2 regions of the Paenibacillus sp. UMB7766-LJ446 genome follow, and region 2 is predicted to be linked to the other one. Evidence: riboswitches for the same ligand, from Rfam matches in the RefSeq annotation. Region 2 holds a riboswitch; the other holds the start of a gene.
The links. A riboswitch is a leader RNA that binds a small molecule or an ion and turns the genes downstream of it on or off. The one in region 2 is predicted to bind glycine.

Region 1 (8,554 bases), on a different contig from region 2:
CTGCAAATCCGGATGCCTATATCTTGGGTGAGGTATGGAATGAGTCCTCCTCCTGGCTGCAAGGCGACCAGTTCGATGCCTCGATGAACTATCCGTTTACGGAAGCCGTGAATCGTTTTTTTGTAAAAGGTGACATGTACGCTGACCAATTCGCGAACTCCATCGGTCGACAGCTATCCCGCTATCCGCTGCAAGCCAGCGAAGTGGCGTTCAATCTGCTGGACAGTCATGATACACCACGACTGCTCACCTTATGTGAGGGCGACCAGCGGAAGATGAAACTGGCTGCGCTGTTCCAATTCAGTTATATGGGTGCCCCGTGCATCTATTATGGGGACGAGATTGGACTGGACGGCGATCAAGATCCCGGTTGTCGAAAATGCATGGAGTGGGATGAGGCAAAGCAGGATCGCGAGCTGTTCACCTTTTATCAGAAGCTGATTGCAATTCGCCATGCCCATCCTGCCCTGCGTGCGGAAGGCAGCATACGTTTCCTGCAAGCCCGTGAAGGCGGAAGCCAGCTTGTAATGGAACGACAGGATGATAAGGAACGAATTCTGATCCTGTTCAATCGTTCGGAAGAAACGGCTATCGTCGAGCTGGAGGCGGGCGCCGGGGATTGGACGGAGTTATTTGGGGAGAATTATCGAACAGCCAAGGAAAAGGGAATCCTGGCCGTTGAGCTGCCCGCATATGGATATGCTGTACTCAGCACAGATATCGTGTAGCAGCTTGATGTTGTTATGGGCTTGGAATTTGCTACATTGAGAGCAACGCAAATAAGCGCTCGCAGACCTGTGATGGTTCTGTAGAGCGCTTGTTCTGCGTTATGGATGGATGATCCGATCAATTCATTTCACGATTACGAATGAAATTTACTGTGGCGTGGATAACTGCTGCTTGAGCAATTGAATCGTGGCCTCATATTGCACAAGTCCTACTTGCATACATAAACGCTGTGAAGGCGATATTTGTTCTCCAAGTTGCTTCATCTGGCGCTGCAGCTCGGCATACAGCAATTCTTTACGATTCAGCTCCGCCCGGACCCACCCTGTGACGGTATCTTCATCTGCCAGCTCTCCGAAATACAGACGCATCAGAAAATCAGAACGGAACACTTCGGCTTCCAGGGGACTCATCAAATAGGTACTGAACTCCGTAGAACCTTCCGGTGTTAATGTATACACATTTTTGTCAGGTTTCCCTTCTTGTCTTACGGATTCCTTGGTCAACAACCCTGACTTTTCCATCTTCGCGAGTGTGGGATAAATGGTGCCAAAGCTCGCATCGAAGAAAAACGAAAAATATTGTTCAAAGTACTGCTTGATCTCATATCCGGAACATGGCTGATTGTGCAGTATTCCGAGGATGACATGCTGTGTGTTCATCGGTGTACCGCTCCTTTCCAATTCCTCTTAACGTATCACATCCTCCCTTATACGTTCAACATCAGCAGGCATCTGCGATTGAGTTCCCAAGGGATGAAGAATGTTTGTCATCCATGGTCAGGCGAAGTCAGGTTCCCAGCCAGAGCGGCAGGGGCAGCAGCAGCTTTGGATTCTAAAGGAATGCCGGATTGTGCAGGACCTGAGCGTTTGATCCATGTGCACAGAGCTCCCAGAACCAGCGTCGCTGCTCCAATCACCACCAGAAGCAGAACATCATGACTAATCCCGCTGCCGCCAAGCACCAGATTCATCATGCCCTCCACTGCATAGGTTGCCGGTAGATAATTACCGATCTGTTGATAGAAATCAGACATGACATCACGCGGAATGGTTGCGCCCGATGACAACATCAGCAGAGGCAGTAAAGCACTGTTTAACCATGCCCCCGCATTTCCAAGCAGCAACAAGCTCAATTGCGCCACGAATAGAAAAGATAAAGTAATCAACAACTGAAATAGCCATAACATCCACCATCCATCCGCTGCTGATACACCCATAACATGCATCATCCCGGCTCCAACGAGCGATACGATAAATGCAGCACCCAGGTTGATGATATTGCGTGCCCAGAAGCGCTCCCATTTCCCCGCCTTGCTACTTAGTTCTCCAGAAACTTTTTGCAGATTCATGCCAAGCAGCATCGCACCTGTAAACGTAGCCGTCACAATCAGCATCGGCACCATCGAAAAGGCAAAGTTTTGAACTGGGTTCAGCATTTCCACCTCTGCCTCCACCCGGGAAGATAACCCCAGCGCCAGCGCATTGGCCTGATCGGCAGTCATACCCGATTGATCCAGCACTCCACGAATGCCATTTTGCTGTACTTCACGATTCAACGTCGCTGTAACTTGTGCGGATACGTTCTGCATCACACTTTTCACGGTAGCTACGTTGGATTCATTCATCACATACTTCACCTTCACCGGTTGCGATAAATCTCCCGCCTGCTGCATGAAACCCGATGGAATCTCAATAATCATGTATACATCCCGGTCGGTTAACAGCTGTCTGGCTTCTTCCATCGATGCGGATGGTTTGATCACAAAACCAAGTCCCGCTGCAAGAGACTTTGCTACAGGCTCAGCCTCAGCCCCATCTTCATTCACAATGGTCACCGCAAGCTGAGTCATCCGTGCATTAACCTGATCATACCCACTAAGCCAGATGGTATTAAAAAAAACCTGGAATAATACGGCCGTAATCAAGCCGACAATCGTAGCTCCATTTTTCATAAACAGAAGACTCGTTTGAAAAACACGTTTCATCTTATTCATCTCCTTAGGTTGTATTACGTTATCTCAGCTTTTTATATATCATATTGATATATGTCAGTTAATAATATATCTAATCGATATATAAACGTCAATACCCATTTATTTTTTTCTTTGTTCGAACAGCAAAAAAAGCCGATACGCCTCTTCATCAGGAAGAATTCGTATCGACTTTCATATCAAGATGGGAGCAGCATCGACGTTTATGATCCAGACTCCGAGTTAATTCAGTTCATGTTCGTTCATGGTTGTCATGCCTTGGGTTCAGGTTTGTTTTCAGCAGGGGACTCAGACTCCGCTTCAACCTCAGGCTCTGCACGCTTTGCCTTCGGTTTGGCGAGCTTCTCCATCATTTTCCGTCCCGTTGGTGTTTGAGCCAGCCCACCTTGAGCCGTTTCACGGTGCCTGCTTGGCATGGCACTGCCTACTTCCAGCATGACATCAATGACTTCGTCTGACGGAATGGCACTTCGTACCCCGGCCAGCGCCATGTCGGCCGCAGCCAACGCGGTTACGGCACCCAGTCCGTTACGGATGATGCACGGAATTTCCACGAGGCCTGCGACGGGATCGCAGATAAGGCCCAATGTGTTTTTTAACGCAAGACCTACTGCATGAACCACTTGCTCCGGCGTCCCTCCACGCAGCTCCACCATCGCTCCAGCGGCCATGCCGATGGCAGAACCCACTTCAGCCTGACAGCCGCCCTCGGCACCGGAAATAAATGAATTGTTGGCAATGACATAACCGATCGCTCCCGCACAGAACAGACCGTTCACCAGATGCTCGTCACTCCAGCCAAAACGCTCCTGGGAGCTGATAAATACACCTGGAATGATGCCGCAAGAACCGGCAGTCGGTGTCGCTACGATCCGGCCCATGGATGCATTCACTTCTGATACACATAGTGCATACGCCATGGCTAGTGCAGAGGCATCTCCAGAGCAAGTCTCGCCTTTACGAATGTACTCGGCCATTTTTTTACCGTCTCCGCCAGTCAAGCCGCTGCGTGATGTCGTATCTTCTGTCAGCCCTTTGTGCACAGCTTCCTTCATCACCTGATAGTAATCCGACATCTGCCGCACAACATCCGCTTTCGGGATATTCGTCTCCTGAACCTGCTCTTCGATCATCAGCTCGGCAATGGTTTTGGACTCTGCTGTACAGATGGTATTCAGTTCATGTAGATGTTTAAACCGCATCCGGCTCGACCCCTCTCTTCAAATCAATCACGCGAATGTCCAGCATATGATCCAGCGACCGCAGACGGTTTAACATCTCAGGATTCGGCACACCATCCATCTCCATCGCTGTCAGTGCTTCACCATCCCGGGCTTTCCGATCCACTTGCATGTACCCGATGTTCACACCTGACGAACTGATTGTGGAGGTTACGGAGGCGAGCACCCCTGCTTTGTCCGAATGGCGCAGCACAAGTGTTGGAAACTCTCCGCTGATCTGTACACGAAAATCATTCAATGCATGTACCGATACACTACCACCACCAATGGAAGCACCGATTAGTGAACACTCGCGGTCTCCGTGCCACAGCTCAATTTTGACCGTATTAGGATGAGGAGCAGGCAGACCACTTGTAAAAAACTCTACCTCCATACCCGCTTCCTCTGCATATTGCTCAGCATCCGGAATCCGTGGATCATCCGTCACATAATCAAGCAGGCCACCGATCAAAGCCAGATCCGTACCATGCCCCTGATACGTATCGGCGAAGGAGCCGTACAGCGTTAATCGGGCACGTTCAGGCGTGCACCCCAACCACTGACGGGCAATTCGACCCAATCTTGCTGCTCCAGCCGTATGTGAACTTGATGGACCTGTCATGGACGGACCAATAATTGAAAAAACGTCTTTAAAACGCATCGCAAACCCTCCATTTATAATCGTCATTTTCATCCAGACCTACACCCATAATGTCCCTTTATTACTGAATGATGACATGAAAAAAGGACAGAAGAAGGCCTTAAGGCCCTCTCTCTGTCCTCGATACCTGAGAGTTTCATGATAAGAAGCGCGGCGAATTGATGCATGCCCTGTATTCACAGGTAATGTCCCCTGCACACCGTGCTGCTTGACCATATACCCCTTGGGTGGCGCATATCGCGCACTCTCCAGAGTTGCGTCCAACGATGGTACATTTACCTGAGAGATTAACCACTGCGCCGGGTGCGTAGCAGCTTGCTCCTTCGGTGCCCGACAGCTGCCTTTTTACTTGGCATGCCCAGGACTCTCCCGCTCGCTATCATTCGCTTGTATGGAACCATTCTGATCGTGTACCAGAACGATAATTGAAGTTTTTATTACTTTCTCATTAAGATTAATCGACCGGAAGATCAGTGTCAACAAACTTAACGATTTCTTTGTGAATATTTACTTTTTTCCATTTTATAAACAGGATGAACCAACGATTTGTAAACTTTTATCACATGAATGTGTTAATGCGTTTCATTTAGAAAGCGTATACATTTGTTTGTTTTCTATGAGCAATATCCGTGGTTAGTACTATCTATGTTAAGATCCACAGAACGGTTCGGGTATTCAGGCAACCATTATTCTGTACTAGAATTACCGTATTTCTGCCTGTCACCCCACCATCGCCTTGGGCTTCGCCGGTTCATCATAATACCTGCTTCGGGAAGGAAACATGCTCGTCACCCACAATCCCAACGCTGCAAGCACCATCACTCCAGATACAACCGTATATACCATACGAAGTGACAACTGCTCTGCCACCACGCCTGCAACCAAAATGGAAACCACCTGCAGCACGCTTAACCCCAGTCCAAGTATACTGCTCACTCGGCCCATCAGATCGACAGGGATATTATTTTGATAAAAGGTAACCAGGCCCGTATTCGCCAGTGCCGAGCACAGACCGAGCAGAATAAAAGCAAACGCCGCCAGTTCAAACGAGAACGAACGGGCGAACAGTAAATAACCCAGTGCGACCAGAAGCACACCGCCACCCATCATGTGACGGATCGGCACATGTTTGGCGAACAGCCAAACCAGCATGGAACCTGCCAAATAACCAATCCCAGTGATACTCATCAAAGCTCCGTACTGCGATTCAGGCAGGTTCATCACCTGACGGATAAACACTACTTCCTGGGCATCGAGCGACATGCCGACCACCAGAATGATCTGAAACAGGGCATATATACCGACCACGTAGCTCGACTTCCGGCTAAAGCTCAGTACAGCCCTCCAATCCTGGGCAATCAACCGAGGTGTCAGCCTGTTTCCCGTCCCTTGATTCTGTTCTCCAATGCCCAATTTGGGAAGAAACAATAGAATCACAGCAGAAGCAGCAAAGGAAACCGCATTGGCATAAATGGCTGCAGCCGGAGATAAATAAATCAGCATCACTCCCGCGACTGCCGGGCCGGTAATAAATGCACCTGAGCTGATTAAGGCTTGCAAGGAGTTGAAGCGCTTGCGCCGTTCAGCAGGTACCAGCCGGGTAATGTACACCTGAGAGGAAGGGACAAATATGGAGGAAGACATACTGATCAGAAACATCACTGTATACATCATCCATAGGCTGGACATCAGGGGCAGCATCGCTACCAACAATGCCCGCAGCATGTCGGCACCAATCATCAACTGTCGCTGATCATAGCGATCGATCAGACTGCCTGACCATATCTTCGTGCACACCGACGCAATCGGCGAGATAATCCACAATCCTGCGACTGCCGCCGGGGACTGTGTCATATTCAACACCATCAGGTTAATCGCCACAATATATATGAAATCACCCAGATTGGATATGCCCACGCCGCCAAGCAGCAATCCGGCATGCTTCCAGCCACCAGACGGAATCTTCGAAGCTACTCTTTTTTCATGAATGTTATTCATAGCGCTTCCCACCCAACAGAAATCACAAATTATAACTCATAGAAGATACTCTCATTGTGTACATAGGGTCTGCAAAATTTGCTGCAAATAAGAGGCATTCGCTCTTTCATCCATTCGTACCTTGACTCATTCTCCATCTGAAATGCGAAATAGCCAAACGTAAAGATTAGCATGAATCCTTCCATTAACCGAATATCACGCTTCGTCAGTGGTTCTGTCTGCTCCGTATAACCCGACAGGAAGATATCCCGTTCCTCCCGATTGAAAATCGTAGCTGCCCCTCCGGCATCAAAGAGATAGTAGCCATAACCGTATAAACAAAAATCAATCATGGATATGCCCTGATCCGTCACCAGCAGATTGCCGCGGGTAATATCCGCGTGAATCACTCCCCAAGTCTCGGCAGTGTGAGGATACGTTTCGAGTTGCCGGTTAATGTTCTCAAACGTCTCACGGATCAGATCGAAATCTTCAGGAGTAAAGATGCCACGTCTAACGCCTTCCTCCAACTGCTCCAACATGACCAGATTCTCTTTGATCGAGCCGTAGGCAGGCCTTACTCCCGTTTGATCCAAGGCGGGGCTATCGGTATATAACTCAGGGATCATCGCCTTACCAATGTGCTGTTCACGGTCATTCACCTGCTGTCCGCTTTCAGACTTCTGTGAACCCACCTGCGGCTTGGGAGTTTCCTTTGGTCTTCGTCCATATTGATGCAGCGTCTGCAACTGTACGCCCAAATCATGAATCTGTGCTGTCGTCAGACGTTCTCCCTGTTTGATATCCCTGCCCTCAATCCATTCCAGAACAGTACAACAGATCTCTTCTCCCGCTTCGTCCAACCAGACGGTGACCCACTCTCCCGATGTATTGCGTACAGGTGTCTGCACTCGCAATGGGCTGGTAGCCCGTAATTCATGAAGGAGATTCATCTCCGCTTCCAGTGCAGGTCGTGTATGCTGGATGCCCGCCATGCTTGCAAAAGCGGCTTTATGTATACGCAATAAATACTTCTGTCCGGTTACATCATCCACCACTTGGTACGTTAGATTTTCATTATGTCGGATAAAGGAAACGGATGGCTTTTCTATAGAATAATGCGAAATAATTTCAATTGCCATGATGTCTTGGGATATCTTATGGGTAGTTATGATCCACATCTCCTTCTCTTATCAAATTAAAGGTGGCGCTTACAAATATCGTAGCATGATTGTTTTTATTTTGGCAAACTATTCCATATGTAGAATTACATAAAAAAAGCATAACCCCCGAACTGTCTCGCCCGGGTGTTATGCTTCCTTCCATCTCTATAGATCTATCTCTATCTCTTACTCCATCCAATATAACAATTAACCGAAACGTCCCATAATATATTCCTGCGTCAGACGGTTGTCCGGGTTGGTGAAAATATGCTCCGTATCCCCGTGTTCAATCATGCTTCCCAGATAAAAATAAGCCGTATAATCCGAGATGCGTGCCGCCTGCTGCATGTTATGGGTAACGATCACGATCCGCAGCTCTTTCTTGAGCTCCGAGATCAATTCCTCCACTTTGCCCGTAGATACCGGGTCAAGCGCAGATGCCGGCTCATCAAGCAGCAAAATCTGCGGATCCACCGACAACGCGCGAGCGATACAGAGCCGCTGCTGTTGTCCACCTGATAGGGCCAGAGCAGACTCATTCAGTCTGTCCTTCACTTCGTCCCAGAGTGCAGCGCGACGCAGGCTTTTTTCCACAATTTCATCCAGTGCCTTCTTACTCTTGATACCGCGATAGCGGGGGCCAAACGCGATATTGTTGTAGATGGACTTGTGGAACGGGTTGGGCTTCTGCCACACCATGCCAATCTTTTGGCGAAGTTTGATCACATCCGTACCCGGCTCATTCAGATCATTGCCGTCCATCCAGATATGTCCCTCCGTACGGGAACCGGCAATCTCGTCGTTCATCCGGTTC
Region 2 (8,554 bases):
ATCTCACTGATCGCCGTGTTCGTTACAGCGACATCCACACCGGCTGCCTTCATTTTCTTCCGCAGAATCGATGCACCCATGGCACTCGAACCCATTCCTGCATCACAGGAGAAGACAATTTTGTTTATGTCCGTTTTTACGGCCGCAGAAGCAATATCAGCCGCACGGTCAGCTTCCCGATTGTCTTTATCAACGGTGAGGTTACCCGTTTTGCCCTGATTTTTCATGTCTTTCATACGACTGGATGCAGTATCCAGATCTTCGTCATCCTTCTGTTTACCTGTTTTGAGCAGCACAGATGCCACAAGGAAGGAGATGATCGCAGCTACGGCTACCCCTGCAAACATGCCAAGATATCCACCCTTAGGTGTTAACAAAGAGTAAGCAATGATACTACCCGGTGACGGTGCTGAAACCAAACCAGCTCCTGTCAGCATAAAAGTCAATGTACCCGCTACACCACCAGCCATCGCAGCCAGAATCAGTATCGGTCTCATCAGAATGTAAGGGAAATAAATCTCGTGAATCCCGCCAAAGAAATGGATAATTACAGCACCTGGAGCGGAAGATTTGGCTGATCCCCGACCAAAGAAGCAATAGGCCAGCAAAATACCAAGTCCAGGTCCTGGATTGGATTCAAGCATGAATAATACCGATTGTCCCAGTTCTCTTGCCTGATCCGTACCAATCGGTGTCAGAATCCCATGGTTGATGGCATTGTTCAGGAATAATACTTTTCCTGGCTCAATGATCAAGTTGACCAGCGGGAGAAGACCAGCATTCATCAAGGTTTCTACCCCAGCCGATAACACCTTGCTAATCGCTTCAACGAAAGGCCCGATGCCTTTAAGGGCTAGAAGGGCCAAAATCCCACCAATAATACCAGCGGAGAAGTTGTTAACGAGCATCTCAAACCCGGATTTGATTTTGCCATCGACAGCCTTGTCAAATTTCTTAATGACCCAGGCTCCCAATGGTCCGGCAATCATTGCACCTAGAAACATGGGGATGTCACTGCCGACAATAACCCCGATGGTCATAATCGCACCGACTACACCACCACGTTGGCCGTGTACCATGGTACCGCCTGTGTAACCGATAAGTAAAGGCAGCAAATATTTGATCATTGGATCAACCAACAATGCAAAATCTGCGTTAGGGAACCATCCTTTTGGAATGAACAATGCCGTAATTAAACCCCAGGCGATAAATGCACCCATGTTCGGCATAACCATACCGCTCAGGAAACGTCCAAACTTCTGAACGCCGACCCGTATTCCTCCGCTTTTTCCGGACTTTGCGTCCACTGAACTCATACTGAAAACCTCCTCAACATATTAAACCTTAATTCCACTGAATTTTGACACGATGATCCAGACGAACGAAGGTACAAATCTGTAATAAATCTTAATTTCACAACCATATCGTAAATGAAAACGGTATCTTCTACAACGAAATGAAAACCTACTTCCGTCATGAACGTTGATGACAAGATTTAAATTTGAAGGATTGTCCCATTTTGAACCTTGTATAAGGAATGGAACCTGTTATTCCCTTTCCTGTATCATACCCACGAATTACCCCATTTTAATGACAAATAAAATTGTAAATTTATTCAATTTTAATGAGCAGTTTCTATCTCATTCAGGATTGATGATGAAACACGTTAGGGTGTTATTCATTTCATTCAAATAATCTGAAATACTCTAATAACAACGGCAAAAAGCGCAATTGCTCAGCCCGTTACAGGTGAGACAATTGCGCCTAAGTATTCTCCGGATTAGCAGGATTACCATCCGGATCTATAATCAATCGATTCATTCTTTTTAAGTTAAACGGCATTTGGCCTGAGGCTGAAATTCAGTCTCCAGCGGAAAATGCAACCCTAGTTTTATTCCGTATGTTTACGATACGCATCCGCGTTCATCAATGTGGACAATGCCGCTGTCAGATCGCCCTCAACACGGATTTCGATCATCCAGCCTTCTTCATATGGAGAGTTATTAACTAGCTCCGGGGAATCTTGCAATGCCTCATTTACAGCAACAATTGTTCCACTTACAGGAGAAAACAAATCCGAAACGGTTTTGACGGATTCAATTGTTCCAATGCTGTCTTCCGCCTTTACATCCGATTCTAGGTCAGGCAATTCTACAAACACAATGTCACCCAGCTGATGCTGCGCGAATTCGGTAATGCCAATACGTACGGTATCCTCCCCTACGGTCTGCACCCATTCGTGCTCTTCACTGTACAGGAAATCACTTTTCAATTCGCTCATCGATATCCGCCTCGCTTTTCATTAAATGAGTGCATGCGCTTCTTTGACCTTAACCTTTTTCCCAAAACATAGCGTATGATATTTTAGAATCAAATGTCAAGATACCTTACAATTTATTTGATTTTCTTCCTTATATGCCTGTAACTCTATTGGACTCTCTCTACATATAATGGTGAATATTAGAAAAGTAAGCGTACTCTTTAAAAATATACGAACATTATAGAATTATCTTGAAATATCATTCGGATTTTTTGTTGATTTCTATGATATCGTTCTTGACATCAATAGTCGATTCAGGCTTTAATGAGAGTAGTAAATATGTTTATTGGTCTATGCAATACCCGCGGATGAATGTAAAGGGAGAGATTACCCTTGACACCCGAATCAGGGTGCACATGCGGTAACGCCGAAGGAGTAAACCACCGACAAGCGGGAGGTGAATCTCTCAGGCAAAAGGACTTTTACGGGACGCAACTCTGGAGAGCATCTATTCGCCCTGTGTGGGCGTTATGATCACCCAAGGGGAAACCTGCTGCATCATGCGGCGGGGTAACTCTCAGGTACCAAGGACAGAGCCTAAGAATACAGCGTGCTTCTGGCATGCCGGTTCTTTGGCCTGTCCTTTTCCTTTTTCCCAAAAAAACGAAAACAGGTTATAGAGCGGCGCTGCCTATAGCGTCCTTACCTTACTTTTATAATTAATTGTTGATGACAGATTCATTGATCCACGGTTATACACTCGGCCGGTTGACGGCCCATGACGAGGTGATTGGATGTCCGATTTGCTTAGAACCCCACTCTTTCCACTCTATCAGCAGTATGAAGGCGTACGATGCATTGATTTTGGTGGCTGGGAGCTCCCGGTACAATTCAGCGGAATTCAGAAAGAGCATGAAGCGGTGCGAGAACGTGCCGGATTATTTGATGTATCCCACATGGGTGAATTCACCGTACAAGGTGAACACGCGGAAGCTTTTTTACAGCACATGACGACCAATGATGTAACAACACTCGTTCCCGGTCAGGCTCAATACACGTTAATGTGTTATCCGGATGGCGGCGTGGTCGATGATCTGTTGATCTATAAACTGAAAGACCAGCATTATATGCTGGTGGTTAATGCCTCCAACATCGGCAAGGACTGGTCATGGCTGCAGCAGCACATGTCGCCAGGCGTAACGATGACGAATGATTCCGAACAAACGGCGCTGCTTGCCCTGCAAGGTCCACTTGCTGTGGATATTCTCGCAAAGGTGACAGACACTGATGTGTCTTTGATTGAGCCTTTCCGTTTTGTACCTAATGCGAAGGTATGTGGCGTTACATTGCTGTTATCCCGCACCGGATATACGGGTGAAGACGGATTTGAGCTCTATGTTCCTGCCGAACAGGCCGCTGTAGTCTGGAACGGATTGATGCAGGCGGGAGAAGGTTACGGACTCGTTCCGACCGGACTGGGTGCCCGGGATACGCTGCGCTTTGAAGCCAAGCTTCCCCTGTATGGACAGGAACTGTCTGCAACCATCTCGCCGCTGGAGGCTGGCGTTGGCATGTTTGTGAAGCTGAATGCCGGGCCGTTTATCGGACATGAAGCCTTGTTGCAGCAAAAAAATGATGGACCTGCCCGCAAGCTGGTCGGCATCGAAGTGCTGGAGCGCGGTATTCCCCGCCCCCATTATCCGATATACGCCGAAGGCGTACAGATTGGTGAAGTAACCACAGGAACCCAATCGCCTACGTTGAAACGCAATCTGGGGCTGGCCTTGATTGACAGCAAATATGCTGCATTGGGTACCCCGCTGGAGATTGAGATTCGTGGCAAGAAACTGAAAGCTGAGGTCGTGAAGACCCCTTTTCATAAACGGACACGTGCGCCAAAGACACCTACTCAAGGAGCTGATCAAGCATGAGCAAGCACCGCTACATTCCCATGACCGAGCAGGATCAGAGTGCCATGCTGGCAACCATCGGTGTGGAAACAATTGAGGATCTGTTCCATGACATTCCACAGGAGATTCGCTATCAGGGTGAACTGCCTGTTTCCTCCAAACTGGATGAATATGCACTCACACGTCATATGTCAAAGCAAGCGGGAGCCAATGCCAACTTCGAGACACACGCCAGTTTCCTGGGTGCAGGCATTTATGATCACCACGTTCCTTCAGTCATTAATCATGTCATCTCCCGTTCCGAGTTTTATACAGCCTATACACCTTATCAACCCGAGATCAGCCAGGGAGAATTACAGGCGATTTTCGAGTTTCAATCCTACATCTGTGAGTTAACAGGCATGGCTGTAGCCAATGCCAGCATGTACGATGGTGCGACTGCATTCGCGGAAGCAGGCAATCTGGCGGCAGCAGCAACCCGTCGCAAACAGCTGATTGTGTCACGTACCGTGCATCCCGAATCCCGTCAGGTATTGCAAGCTTATGCACATGGCCTCAATCTGGAGATCGTTGAGATTGGGTATCAAAATGGTGTAACAGACTGGGATGCCCTGAAAGCCGCTGTGTCCGATGACACCGCAGCCGTCATGATCCAGAGCCCGAACTTCTTCGGCGCCGTGGAAAATGTAAAACAGGCCGCAGATCTTGCGCATGCGCACAAAAGCCTGCTCGTGGTCAGCGCCAACCCGCTATCGCTGGGTCTGCTGGAAGCCCCAGGCAAGCTGGGTGCTGACATCGTCGTTGGCGACGCACAGCCCCTTGGTATCGCCGCTTCACTTGGCGGCCCAACATGCGGATATTTCGCCGTATCCCAGGCTCATATGCGCCGGATTCCTGGCCGAATTGTAGGCCAGACAACGGACCGCAACGGCAAGCGTGGTTTTGTACTCACGCTGCAAGCACGTGAACAGCATATTCGTCGTGAAAAGGCGACGTCCAACATCTGTTCCAACCAGGCTTTGCTCGCGCTGAGTGCCTCTGTCTATATGTCCATCATGGGTAAACAAGGTATGATCGATGTCGCTGATTTGAATTTGCAAAAGAGCCATTATGCCCTTAACACACTTACCGCAATTCCAGGGGTCTCTCTTACGTTTACTGCACCAACGTTTAATGAGTTTGTTATCCAACTGCCTGAAGCAACAAATGTGGATGCCCTGCAACTGAAATTACTCGATGCCGGCTTCATTGGCGGGTATGAACTTGGAAGAGAGTATTCCGAGCTCGCCGGACATATGCTCATTGCCGTTACCGAACGACGCAGCAAGGAAGAGATAGACGAATTCGCACGTGTATTGGAGGGATCGCTGTGACTCAGGAAACGACAACAAAGACAACTTCAGGAACAGGACAACCGGAAACAGTAACCTCAGTCTCCACTTCGGGCCATACTGAAACAGTTACAAAAATCTCTGCCCAAGCTGCCTCTACAGCACCGGAGCAATCGTTGATTTTTGAACTCAGCAGTCCGGGTCGGGTTGCATACTCTTTGCCAGAATGTGACGTTCCCCGGCAAGCTGCCGATTCCCTGATTCCCCGGGAAATGCTTCGATCGGAAGCAGCAGCATTGCCTGAGGTTTTTGAAGTTGACGTCATTCGCCACTACACTGCTCTGTCTCGTCGTAATTTCGGAATAGATAACGGATTCTATCCGCTAGGTTCTTGTACGATGAAATATAATCCGAAGATTAATGAGGATGTGGCCCGTTACAACGGATTCGCCAAAATTCATCCATATCAGCACGAATCCAGCATTCAAGGTGCACTTGAACTGCTCTACACGTTGCAAAATGACCTTGCTGGCCTGACTGGCATGGACGCCGTTACGCTGCAACCAGCCGCTGGCGCACACGGCGAATGGACCGGACTCATGATGATCCGGGCCTACCACGAAGGTCGTGGTGAACAGCGTACGAAAGTCATCGTACCGGATTCTTCTCATGGCACTAACCCGGCAAGTGCAACCGTTGCAGGTTTCGAAACGGTAACGATCCCTTCCCGCGCAGACGGTCTGGTAGATCTGGACGCACTCCGCGCTGCTGTAGGGTCGGATACCGCAGCGCTGATGCTGACCAACCCGAACACACTCGGACTTTTTGAAAAAGACATTCAGGAGATTGCCTCCATCGTGCATGAGGCTGGTGGTTTGCTGTACTACGATGGTGCCAACTCCAATGCTATTATGGGCATCACCCGCCCTGGCGATATGGGCTTTGACGTAGTACATCTGAATTTGCATAAAACAATGAGTACTCCGCACGGCGGGGGTGGACCTGGTGCCGGCCCGGTTGGCGTGAAGAGCCGCTTGATTCCGTTTCTGCCGAAACCGATGGTCATCAAAAATGATGAGGGCATATATGCGTTGGATCGCGAAGGTGATCAATCCATTGGCCGGGTCAAAGCGTATTACGGCAACTTTGGTATTCTAGTCCGTGCCTATGCCTACATTCGCACCTATGGACCTGAAGGCTTGCGCCGGGTATCCGAATGCGCGGTGCTCAACGCCAACTACATGATGGCCCGTCTCGCACCTTACTACGAGATTCCGTATCCAGGCGTGTGCAAACATGAATTCGTGATGTCTGGCCGGGGATTGAAGCAATATGGTGTACGTACACTGGATGTCGCCAAACGGTTGCTTGATTTTGGATATCACCCGCCAACGGTGTACTTCCCGCTGAACGTGGAGGAGTGCATTATGATCGAGCCGACGGAAACCGAGAGCAAAGAAACACTAGATGGGTTCATCGATACGATGATTCGCATCGCCAAGGAAGCAGAAGAGACACCTGAACTGGTACTCAATGCCCCTTATGGCACACCGGTTACCCGTCTGGATGAAACAACAGCAGCCCGTAAGCCGGTACTGAACTGCGCTTGCAGTTGAAAGCTAATCGTTATAAATGACCAAAAACAGTCGCACTTATGTGCGGCTGTTTCCTTTTAACCTGTTAGTTTTATCTCATTCTCTTCGGTCCAGTGCTTTCAATTTTGATCGTATGTCTCTTCGAAGGCTCAGCGAATGATCACCGATGTTTCGTCTTCTTTGCGGTAGATAACTGCAGAATAGAACGTTTCGCTTAAAACAAAAAAAGCCGGTATCTGCTGTAACAACAGATACCGGCAAAATCGCTGCACGACTGCAGCTCTTTTATCGGAAAAAGAAACCCTTAAAATCGGGTGGAAACCCCATAAAATTACGCTTGAATGCTTTGAACCAATTCAACGACTTGTTCAGCCGTTTGCATATCCAATGCTTTGGCAGCAAGCTCTTGCATGTCTGCACGGGACAGCTTGGTGATCTGACTACGAGCTGGCAGAATGGATGTTGCGCTCATGCTGAACTCATCCAGTCCGAGACCGAGCAGCAATGGAATTGCTGTTTCGTCTCCGGCCATCTCTCCACACATGCCAACCCATTTACCTTCACGGTGCGCTGCATCGATAACCATTTTAACCAAACGCAAGATGGCAGGGTTATAAGGTTGATACAGATACGACACGCGCTCGTTCATACGGTCAGCAGCCATTGTGTATTGAATCAGATCGTTTGTTCCGATACTGAAGAAGTCCACTTCTTTGGCAAATTGATCCGCCAGAACCGCAGTCGAAGGAATTTCGACCATGATTCCCAGTTGGATGCTGTCTGAAACAGCAATACCTTCAGCGACCAGCTTTTCCTTCTCTTCGAGCAGGACAGCCTTCGCTTCACGGAATTCACCCAGTGTTGCGATCATCGGGAACATGACACGCAGGTTACCATGTACGCTTGCACGCAGCAATGCACGCAATTGCGTACGGAATATATCCTGACGGTCCAGACACAGACGAATTGCGCGGAAACCGAGGAATGGATTCATTTCTTTTGGCAGATCCAGGTATGGAAGCTCTTTGTCTCCACCGATGTCGAGTGTACGAACGACGACAGGTTTACCTTCCATTTTCTCCAGTACAGCCTTGTAAGCATTATACTGAATGTCCTCGGAAGGAAGCTTGTCTCTGCCCATATACAGGAACTCGGTACGGTACAGGCCTACAGCCTCGCCGCCATTTTCCAGAACACCGGCAACATCATTCGGAGTACCAATGTTGGCTGCCAGTTCCACATGAACGTTGTCCACCGTTACCGTTGGCTCATCACGCAGTTTTCTCCACTCGGCACGTTGTGCATCGTATTGCTCCTGTTTGGAACGATATTCAGCAATAACATCATCCGTTGGATTAACCAGTACATGACCGTCCAAACCGTCAACGATAATCATATCGCCTTGTTTAGCTTGAGCCAGAATGTCCTTGGTTCCAACGACAGCCGGGATTTCAAGCG

Region 1: it holds a riboswitch for glycine, as region 2 does, so the genes downstream of both, sdaAB (L-serine ammonia-lyase, iron-sulfur-dependent subunit beta) here and gcvT (glycine cleavage system aminomethyltransferase GcvT) in region 2, are expected to answer to the same signal.

Annotation. Positions count from the first base shown of each region.
Region 1 is NZ_JASOYM010000010.1:151,162-159,715, reverse strand. It holds gene QP794_RS22915 (alpha-glycosidase) at 1-728, shown strand, start outside; gene QP794_RS22910 (PadR family transcriptional regulator) at 876-1,388, opposite strand; gene QP794_RS22905 (YhgE/Pip domain-containing protein) at 1,496-2,713, opposite strand; gene sdaAA (L-serine ammonia-lyase, iron-sulfur-dependent, subunit alpha) at 2,971-3,921, opposite strand; gene sdaAB (L-serine ammonia-lyase, iron-sulfur-dependent subunit beta) at 3,911-4,600, opposite strand; glycine riboswitch at 4,713-4,854, opposite strand; glycine riboswitch at 4,859-4,982, opposite strand; gene QP794_RS22890 (MFS transporter) at 5,321-6,598, opposite strand; gene QP794_RS22885 (phosphotransferase enzyme family protein) at 6,628-7,719, opposite strand; gene pstB (phosphate ABC transporter ATP-binding protein PstB) at 7,948-8,554, opposite strand, start outside.
Region 2 is NZ_JASOYM010000009.1:175,916-184,469, forward strand. It holds gene QP794_RS21730 (PTS mannitol transporter subunit IIBC) at 1-1,316, opposite strand, end outside; gene gcvH (glycine cleavage system protein GcvH) at 1,892-2,281, opposite strand; glycine riboswitch at 2,629-2,752, shown strand; glycine riboswitch at 2,756-2,856, shown strand; gene gcvT (glycine cleavage system aminomethyltransferase GcvT) at 3,055-4,191, shown strand; gene gcvPA (aminomethyl-transferring glycine dehydrogenase subunit GcvPA) at 4,188-5,543, shown strand; gene gcvPB (aminomethyl-transferring glycine dehydrogenase subunit GcvPB) at 5,639-7,117, shown strand; gene ptsP (phosphoenolpyruvate--protein phosphotransferase) at 7,428-8,554, opposite strand, start outside.